2 regions of the Curtobacterium sp. PhB136 genome follow, and region 2 is predicted to be linked to the other one. Evidence: predicted binding sites of a transcription regulator. Region 2 holds the regulator's gene; the other holds the start of a gene.

Region 1 (4,818 bases), on a different contig from region 2:
CGCGTTCGGGTTCGAGCACATCGCCACCCGGCCGCGCTACTACCAGCCGGACGGCGTCGACGCGTGGGTGATGCGGGCCGCGCTCGCACCCGCGCAGACGCCGGCGCCCGGCCCCGTCGGACAGGAGGCACTCGATGCGTGAACCACTGGTGCTCGGCATCGAGACCTCGTGCGACGAGACCGGCGTCGGCATCGTCCGGGGGAGCACCCTCCTGGCGAACGTCATCGCGTCGAGCATGGAAGAGCACGCGCGCTACGGCGGCGTCGTGCCCGAGGTCGCCGCACGCGCGCACCTGGAGGCGATGACCCCGACCCTGTCCGAGGCGCTGCAGCGCGCCGGCGTGACCCTCGACGAGCTCGACGCGGTCGCCGTCACCGCCGGCCCCGGGCTCGCCGGTGCCCTGATGGTCGGTGTCGGGGCGGCGAAGGCGCTCGCCGTGGCCACCGGCAAGCCGCTGTACGGGGTGAACCACCTCGTCGGACACGTCGGGGCGGACGTCCTCCGCGCCGACGGCAGCGCGCTCGAGCTGCCGACCGTGGCGCTCCTGGTGTCCGGCGGGCACACGTCGCTGCTCCTCGTGCGGGACCTCGTCGACGACGTGGAACTCCTCGGCGAGACCATCGACGACGCCGCGGGCGAAGCGTTCGACAAGGTCGCACGGCTCCTCGGGCTGCCGTACCCGGGCGGGCCGCAGATCGACCGCGCCGCGGCCGACGGGGACCCGAAGGCGATCCGGTTCCCGCGCGGGCTCACCCTGCCGAAGGACATGGCCGCGCACCGCTACGACTTCTCGTTCTCCGGGCTGAAGACCGCCGTTGCCCGGTGGGTCGAGCGCTGCCGCGACGAGGGGCGTGAGGTCCCCGTGGCGGACGTCGCAGCGTCGTTCCGGGAAGCCGTGGTCGACGTCCTCGTGACCAAGGCGCTGAACGCCTGCCGGGACACCGGGGTGCCCCGGCTGCTGCTCGGCGGCGGCGTCGTCGCGAACGCCCGGCTCCGTGCGGTCGCCGAGGCGCGCTGCGCGGAGGCGGGGGTCGCGCTGCGGATCCCCCCGCTCGACCTCTGCACCGACAACGGCGCGATGATCGCGGCGGTCGGTGCCCGGCTCGTCGCCGAGGGGCACGCGCCGAGCGACCTCGGGATCGCCGCGGACTCGACGCTCCCCGTCACCACCGTCCAGGTCTGAGGTCCGGTCCCCGCCGGTGTGGGAGGATCGAACGGACGGCCGCACGGGCCGTCGGGAGGGGTGCACCGTGTCCGATCAGAACGAGCGGCCGAAGCCGGACGAGCAGCAGCCGCAGAACCCGTACAGCGCACCGCAGCCGCCGCAGTACGGCGCTCCTCAGAACCCGTACGCGCAGCCCGGTCAGCAGCAGGACCCGTACGGTCAGCAGCCGCAGAACCCGTACGCGCAGCCCGGCCAGCAGCCGCAGAACCCGTATGCGCAGCCCGGCCAGCAGCAGAACCCGTACGCGCAGCAGCCGCAGAACCCGTACGCCCAGCAGAACCCGTACGCGCAGCAGAACCCGTACGCCGCCCCCGGCAGCGCCTACGCCAACACCGGGTACCAGCCGTACGCGCAGCGCCCGAAGACGAACATCCTCGCGATCCTGTCGATCGTCTTCGGCCTCGGCGCGGTCCCGTTCTTCTTCATCGCGATCCTGCTCGGCCCCGCCGGCGCGATCCTCGGGCACGTGGCGCTCGGCAAGATCCGGCAGAGCGGCGAGCAGGGCCGCGGACTCGCGCTGACCGGCATCATCGCCGGCTGGGTGATGACCGGCATCTGGATCCTCTGGATCGCCCTGGTGGTCTTCGCGATCGGCCACTCCGGTGGCTACTCGGACTACGGCACCGACTACGGCTCGGACTCCGGCGCCTTCGTCAGCTGAGGCGCTCGCACAGCAGCGCGGTGTGCCGTCCCGCCACGCGGGTGAGGACGAGCGTCATCCGGCGTGAACCGCCGCGCAGTCGCAGACGCTTCCGGAACTGCGCCGGGTCGACGTCGACGCCGCGCTTCTTGATCTCGACGGTGCCGACCCCGTCCGCGGCCAGTCGTGCGGCGAGCTGCTTGACGTCGAGCGGCATCGTGTCGAGCACCCGGAAGGTCTGCGCGAACGGGTTCGTCACCGGGCTGTCCGACGTCACGTAGGCGATCCCCTCGGAGAGCATCCGGCCGTCCATCGACCGGGCCAGGTCGCCGATGAGCCGCGCGCGGATGACCGCGCCGTCGGGTTCGTGGAGGTACTCGCCGACCGGGCCGACCTCGACGTCCTCGGCGTCCTCCGCCCCGGTCAGCTCGGCGATGCCGTGTGCGCCGATGACGGTCGCGGCGCGCCGGATGCCGGGTCGGGCGAGCGGGCCGAACCAGAGTGCGAGCTCCACGACCTCCCGGTCGACGGAGGTCCACTGCGCCTCGGCGGTGTCCGGGATGAGGTCGCGGTCGATGCCCGGTCCGAGCTTCACGCCGGTCGGGGTCGTGGTGGCGGCGGCGAAGACGGTGTCGAGCGAGGGCGACCAGTCGTCCGGGTCGGCGAGCCGACGGGTGTTGGTGTGCCCGGCGGTCCGTCGTGCCGGGTCCATCCAGACCCCGTCGACGCTCGACACGTCGAACGTCGCCGCGTCACCGAGCAGGACATGGGCGTCCGGCCACGGTGCGAGGTTGTGCGTCGCCACCGCCGCCGTCACCTCGTCCTGGTCGACCGCGGTGACGTCGAGGTCGAGCGCAGCCATCGCGAGTGCGTCACCGCCGATCCCGCAGCCGAGGTCGGCCACCCGGTGCAGCCCGGCCGCGGCGAACCGCCCGGCGTGCTGGGCGGCGACGGAGAGCCGCGTCGCCTGCTCGAGCCCCGCCTCGGTGAACAGCATCCGGCTCGCGAAGTCGCCGAACTTGCCGCGGGCCTTCTGTCGGAGCTTCGCCTGCGTGAGCACCGCGGCGACGAGTCGGGGATCGTGTCCCTCGGCCCGGAGGCGGGAGACGACGCGGACGATCTCGCCGTCGTCGGAGACCGCCGGCGTCCGGTCGAGGAGCGCCATCCCGTCCGGGGTCAGGAGCTGAGCGAGTTCGGTGGCGTCCATGAGACGATCCTGTCATCACCAGGAGGACTGGCACTCGGATTGACCGAGTGCCAGAGGCCCCCTACAGTTGGACCTGGCACTCTCGTGTGCGTAGTGCCAACCGGTTTTCATCTGTACCGAGTCAGTACCGAGAAAGAAGAGGTCACCGTGGCCGTCACCATCAAGCCGCTCGAAGATCGCATCGTCATCCGTCAGGTCGAGGCGGAGCAGACCACTGCTTCCGGTCTCGTCATCCCGGACACCGCGAAGGAGAAGCCGCAGGAGGGCGAGGTCGTGGCCGTGGGCCCGGGTCGCATCGACGACAACGGCAACCGCGTCCCGCTCGACGTCGCCGTCGGCGACAAGGTCATCTACTCGAAGTACGGCGGCACCGAGGTCAAGTACTCGGGCGAGGACCTGCTGGTCCTCTCCGCTCGCGACGTCCTCGCGGTCATCGAGCACTGACACCTGCTCCACCCGTCGAACGCCTCGGCAGCCTCGTGCTGCCGGGGCGTTCGCCGTTTCCGTAGCATTGGTCCGTGACAGAGCGGGCGGTTCGGAGCGAGGCATCGGTCGGCGTCGTGCAGGCGATCGTCGCGTACGGGCTCTGGGGGCTGATGCCGCTGCTGTTCGTCGCGATGGCGCCGGCGGGAGCGTTCGAGATCGTCGCGTGGCGGATCGTCTTCGGGCTGGGGTTCTGCCTGGTCGCCATCCTGGTCACGCGGTCGTGGCTGCGCACGCGCTCCCTCATCGCCCAGCGCCGGGTGATGGGCGTGATGGCGATCGCCGCGGTGCTCATCGTCGTGAACTGGACCGTGTACGTCATCGCGACGACGACGGGCCACACCGTCGAGGCAGCGCTCGGGTACTTCATCAACCCGCTCGTCACGATCGCGCTCGGCGTCGTGCTCCTCCGGGAACGGCTGCGCCCGGCGCAGTGGACCGCCGTCGGCATCAGCATCGTCGCGGTCGTCGTCATCGCGGTCGGCTACGGGCAGATGCCGTGGATCTCCCTCGCGCTGGCGTTCTCGTTCGGGCTGTACGGGCTCGTGAAGAAGCGCGTCGGCGGGACCGTCGACGCGCTGTCCGGGCTGACGATCGAGACGATGTGGCTGACCCCCGTCGCCGTCGTCACGCTCGTGGTGCTCGGCGTGACCGGCATCGGCGGCGGCATCACCTTCGGCAACCAGGGCTGGGTGCACGCGCTCATCATGATCGGCGCGGGCCCGGCGACGGCGGTGCCGCTGCTCCTCTTCGCGTCGTCGGCGCGGCGCCTCTCGCTGTCCACGCTCGGGCTGACCCAGTACCTGACGCCGGTGATGCAGCTGATCGTGGGGGTGACGATCCAGCACGAGGCGATGTCGACCTCGCGGTGGATCGGGTTCGGCATCGTGTGGATCGCGCTGCTGATCCTGTCCACGGACTCGTTCGTGGCTGCGCGCCGCGCCCGCCGCACCGCGGTGCCAGCCGTGGCGGCCTGACGGGGCCGAACCGAGCCTCCCGTCCGCCGTGGTGGCGACCAGCTGCCGGGCCGGACGCGACCGATCGCGGAAAGCGACAGTCCCCGGGAGGAACCCTCCCGGGGACTGTCGCTTTCGTTGCGGTGCTACTTCTTGACCGAGCCCTGGATGGCGCTCTGGTACACCGGCTTGTTGTCGCCGTCGAACTTGTAGATGCCGATGTAGGCGCTCGACGGGTCGTTGTTCGAGTCGAACGGACCGATGCCCGACGGGCCCGTGTAGTGGATGTCCTTGCCGTCGTCCAGC
Region 2 (4,818 bases):
TCGCGGACCAGGTCCTCGGCGACGCCGGGTACGGCTGGTACGAGGTCTCGAACTGGGCCCGCGGCGACGAGCACGTCAGCCGGCACAACCTGTCCTACTGGAAGGGCCACGACTGGTGGGGCGTCGGCCCCGGCGCGCACTCGAGCGTCGCCGGCACCCGGTGGTGGAACGTCAAGCACCCGGCCGCGTACGCGAACCGGGTGCTCGCCGACGAGTCGCCGGCCGCGGGTCGGGAGACCATCGACGCGGAGACCCGGTACGTGGAGCGGCTGCTCCTGGCGGCGCGGGTCCGTGGGGAGCTGCGGACGGACGAGATCCGACAGGAGGCCCGTGGCCGGGTCGCCGGGCTCATCGCACGCGGTCTCGTCGACGGGCGGAGCGCCCTGGGGACGCCCGGCACGCCGGGTCGCCTCGACCTCACGCTGCAGGGCCGGCTGCTCGCGGACGCGGTGGTGCGGGAGCTGCTCGACTAGGTGCTCGTGCTCAGTTCTTGATGAACTCGATCGAGAGCGGGTAGCGGTAGAACCGGCCCTGGTTCGCGGCGACGGCGGCCATGATGCCGAAGATGATCGTCACGACCCAGACAGCGAAGAGGATCAGCAGGCCGATGCCGAGCCAGACCGTGACGACCCCGACGGCGTACGCGATGGCCATCGTGATGTGGAAGTTCAGCGCGACGCGGGTGTGCTCGCGGACGAAGCCGCCGCGGTCGCGGAACAGCAGGTACGCGACGAGCGGGGCGATGAAGTTGAAGAAGATCCCGCCGATGTGCGTGAGCGTCGACCAGAGGCGCTGGTCCTCGGGGGTCATCGGCTGGGGTGGCTGGTACTGCTGACCGCCGGGCTGCTGTCCGTAGCCCTGGGGTCCGTTCGGCGGCTGTCCGTAGCTCATGCCGAGAGCGTATCGACACCGGTGCGCAAAGTGTCGGGACGTCGGTGGTCGGGCGTAGGATCAGCACTCGTCACGTCCGAGTGCCAGCGCGAGCGGAAGGGGTCCTGGTGGTCAGTGAACGGTCCCTCGAGGTCCTCAAGGCCATCGTGCGCGACTACGTCGCCTCCCGCGAACCCGTCGGCTCGAAGTCGATCGTGGAGCGCCACGCGTTCGGCGTCAGCGCGGCCACGATCCGCAACGACATGGCCCTGCTCGAGGACGAGCAGCTCATCATCGCCCCGCACACCTCCTCCGGTCGGGTGCCCACGGACAAGGGGTACCGCCTCTTCGTCGACCACCTCGCCGCCGCGCGCCCGCTGACCAGTGCCCAGCGCCAGGCCATCGAGACCTTCCTCGGCGCGTCGAACGACCTCGACGACGTCCTCAGCCGCACGGTTCGCCTGCTCAGTCAGCTGACGAACCAGGTCGCCCTCGTGCAGTACCCGTCGATGGTGCGCGCCCGGGTGCAGCACGTCGAACTCGTCCGGCTCGGGGACACCCGCCTGATGGTGGTGCTCATCACCGACACCGCCCGGGTCGAGCAACGCGTCGTCGAGACGGACGTCACCCTCGACGAGACCGCGCTCGTCGAACTCCGCTCCGTCGTCAACGGTTCGTCCGTCGGGCTCCTGCTCCACGACGTCCCGACGGCACTCCGGGCGATCCCCGCGCAGATCCGGCCGGAGTCCCAGACCCTCGCCGGCGTGGTCGTCGCGACCCTCATCGAGCAGGTCGCCGCCAACCGCCAGGACCGGCTGCTGATGGCCGGCGCCGCGAACCTCGCGAAGAGCGAACAGGACTTCTCCGGCGGCCTGTTCCCGGTCCTCGAAGCGATCGAGGAACAAGTGACCCTGCTCCGGTTGTTCGGGGAGATGCAGCTCGACGACGTCTCCGTGACCGCACGGATCGGCGTCGAGAACGCCGAGTACGGCCTCGACGCGACGAGCATCGTCGCCGGCGGGTACGTCGCGGCGGGCGGCGAGGTCGCCCGGCTCGGCGTCCTCGGCCCCACCCGGATGGACTACGGCTCCAACATGGCCGCGGTCCGCGCGGTCGCGCGGTACCTGTCCAGACTGCTCGGAGAGAATTGACGACCGACCACCCCGGGGACGCGCGCTGAGCGCGCGAGCCGACCCGGGCCTCCAGACCGATCCACCAGCAAGACCGACGAAACCTACCTGAGGAACACGTGGCAGACCACTACGACGTCCTCGGTGTCCCGCGCGACGCGGCCGACGCCGACATCAAGAAGGCGTACCGCCGCCTCGCCCGCGAACTGCACCCGGACGTGAACCCGAGCCCGGACGCCGCCGAGCGCTTCAAGGACGTGACGCACGCGTACGACGTGCTGAGCGACCCCGAGCAGCGTCGTCGGTACGACGCCGGCCCCCAGGCCGACAACCCGTTCGGCGGCGGCGCCGGCGGCTTCAGCGACATCTTCGACGCCTTCTTCGGCGGCGGGGGCGGTGGCGGCCGTGGCAACGGTCCGCGCAGCCGCGCCGAGCGCGGGCAGGACGCCCTGCTCCGCATCGACGTCGACCTCGACGAGGTCGTGTTCGGCACCCACAAGGACGTCGAGGTGGACACCGCGGTGCTCTGCGAGACGTGCGGCGGCTCCTGCTGCGCGCCCGGCACGAGCCCGCGCACCTGCGACATCTGCGGCGGTACCGGCCACATCCAGCGCCAGGTCCGCTCGCTCCTCGGCAACGTCGTGACGAGCGCGCCGTGCGGCACCTGCCGCGGACACGGCACCGTCATCCCGAACCCGTGCCCCACCTGCCAGGGCCAGGGCCGCGTGCGCGCACGCCGGACCATCCCCGTGGACGTCCCGGCCGGCGTCGACTCCGGACTCCGCCTGCAGATGCCCGGCCAGGGTGAGGTCGGCCCCGCCGGCGGCCCCTCCGGTGACCTCTACCTCGAGATCCGCGTGCGCCACCACGACGTCTTCAGCCGTGACGGGGACGACCTCCTCGCCACGCTCGAGGTGTCGATGACCGACGCGGTCCTCGGCACGAAGACCACGATCGACGGCCTCGACGGCCCGGTCGAGCTCGAGCTCCGCCCCGGTGTGCAGAGCGCCGACGTCCTCGTCCTCAAGGACCGCGGCGTCACGAAGCTCCGCGGGAACGGCCGCGGCGACCTCCGGGTCGGCGTGCAGGTCGTCACCCCGACGAAGCTCTCGCACAAGGAACGCCAGCTCGTCGAGCAGCTCGCGAAGTCGCACAAGGCGGCGCCGCCCCAGCTCGCGAAGTTCCAGCAGGGCATGTTCGGCAAGCTCCGCGACCGCTTCTTCAACTTCTGATGGCATCGCTCTACCTGGTGGACTCGCTCGACGGCGTGAGGGTCGGCGCGTCCGTCGCGCTCGACGGACCAGAGGGGCGGCACGCCGTGACCGTCGCGCGGGTCCGGGTCGGCGAGACGCTGCGGCTCTCGGACGGCCGGGGGACCGTCGCCCTCGGCTCGGTGGCGTCGCTCGACCGTGACGCCCTGGTGCTGACCGTGTCGTCGCTGACCACGTCACCAGCGCCGGTCCCGTCGTTGACGCTCGTGCAGGCGCTCGCGAAGGGCGGCCGCGACGAGATGGCGGTGCAGGCGGCGACCGAGATCGGTGTCGACCACGTCGTCCCGTGGTCGGCCGCGCGGAGCGTCTCCCGGTGGGAGGGCGCGAAGGTCGCGAAGGGGCAGGCCCGGTGGGCGGCCATCGCGCAGGAAGCCGCGAAGCAGGCGATCCGGTCGCGGGTGCCGTCCGTGTCGGCGCCGGTGACGACGGCGGCGTTGGCTGCCGGGGTCGGTTCCGGCGGTGCCGGCGGTGCCGGCGATTCCGGCCTGGAGGCTCGGGTCGCGTTGGTCGTGCTGGACCCGACCGCCACGGTGCGGCTCGCGACCTGGGAACCGCCGTCCGACGCCACCGAGATCGTCCTGGTCGTCGGCCCGGAAGGCGGGATCGACGGCTCCGAGTTCGACCGCCTCACCGCCGCCGGCGCCGTCCGGGTGCGGCTCGGCGACAGCGTGCTGCGGACCTCCACCGCCGGCCCCGCGGCACTCGCCGTGCTGCAGGCCAAGCTCGGACGCTGGTGAACCCGGTGTCGCGGTCGGTGGCGCGTTCTACGATGGGGTCATGAGCAGCGTCTTCTCGAAGATCATCGCGCGGGAGATCCCGGCCACCATCGTGACCGAGGACGACCGCGTCATCGCGTTCGAGGACATCGCGCCCAAGGCCCCCGTGCACGTGCTCGTCGTCCCCAAGACCGAGGACTACGCCAACGTGACCGAACTCGCCGCGGGTGACCCGGACCTCCTCGCCCACATCGTGACCACCGCGCAGCGCATCGCCGACGAGCGCTCCGGCGGGCAGTACCGTCTCGTCTTCAACACCGGCGAGACCGTCGGACAGACCGTGTTCCACGTGCACGCGCACGTACTCGCAGGCGACCTGCAGGAAGGCACCCTTGCCAGCTGACGACACCGCACACCCCGAGCCCGAAGCCGTCTCGGAACTCAGCGTCGACGGGATCGCGATGGTCCAGCTCCTCGGCCCCCAGGACCGGCTGCTGAAGACCGTCGAACGCCAGTACCCGGGCGTCCGGGTCCTGGTCCGTGGCAACGAGGTCACCCTCACCGGGCCGGAGCGCGACGTCGCCCGTGCCCGCGCGCTCGTCGACGAGCTCGTCGGCATGGTCAAGCGCGGCCAGGACATCGGTCAGGGCGACATCCCGACCTCCGCCCGGATCATCGACGAGGAACGTAGTCCTTCCGACGTGTTCGGCACGCCCATCGTCTCGAGCCGCGGCAAGTCCGTGCGCCCGAAGACCGACGGACAGCGGCGCTACGTCGACGCCATCGACGAGAACACCATCACGTTCGGCATCGGTCCCGCCGGCACCGGCA

The links. The regulator HrcA, encoded in region 2, represses chaperone genes, less so after heat shock. The targets are predictions, from matches to a motif close to TTNGCACTCGNNNNNNNCGAGTGCNAA.
Region 1: the regulator HrcA is predicted to act here: its motif matches at 3,101-3,127, upstream of groES (co-chaperone GroES).

Annotation. Positions count from the first base shown of each region.
Region 1 covers NZ_SMGH01000004.1:1,074,996-1,079,813, forward strand. The annotation lists gene rimI (ribosomal protein S18-alanine N-acetyltransferase) at 1-142, shown strand, start outside; gene tsaD (tRNA (adenosine(37)-N6)-threonylcarbamoyltransferase complex transferase subunit TsaD) at 135-1,184, shown strand; gene EDF27_RS05240 (DUF4190 domain-containing protein) at 1,252-1,887, shown strand; gene EDF27_RS05245 (class I SAM-dependent methyltransferase) at 1,880-3,073, opposite strand; gene groES (co-chaperone GroES) at 3,221-3,517, shown strand; gene rarD (EamA family transporter RarD) at 3,592-4,533, shown strand; gene EDF27_RS05260 (ABC transporter substrate-binding protein) at 4,659-4,818, opposite strand, start outside.
Region 2 covers NZ_SMGH01000007.1:182,874-187,691, reverse strand. The annotation lists gene hemW (radical SAM family heme chaperone HemW) at 1-473, shown strand, start outside; gene EDF27_RS12915 (DUF4870 domain-containing protein) at 484-891, opposite strand; gene hrcA (heat-inducible transcriptional repressor HrcA) at 999-2,021, shown strand; gene dnaJ (molecular chaperone DnaJ) at 2,120-3,232, shown strand; gene EDF27_RS12900 (16S rRNA (uracil(1498)-N(3))-methyltransferase) at 3,232-4,008, shown strand; gene EDF27_RS12895 (histidine triad nucleotide-binding protein) at 4,049-4,390, shown strand; gene EDF27_RS12890 (PhoH family protein) at 4,449-4,818, shown strand, end outside.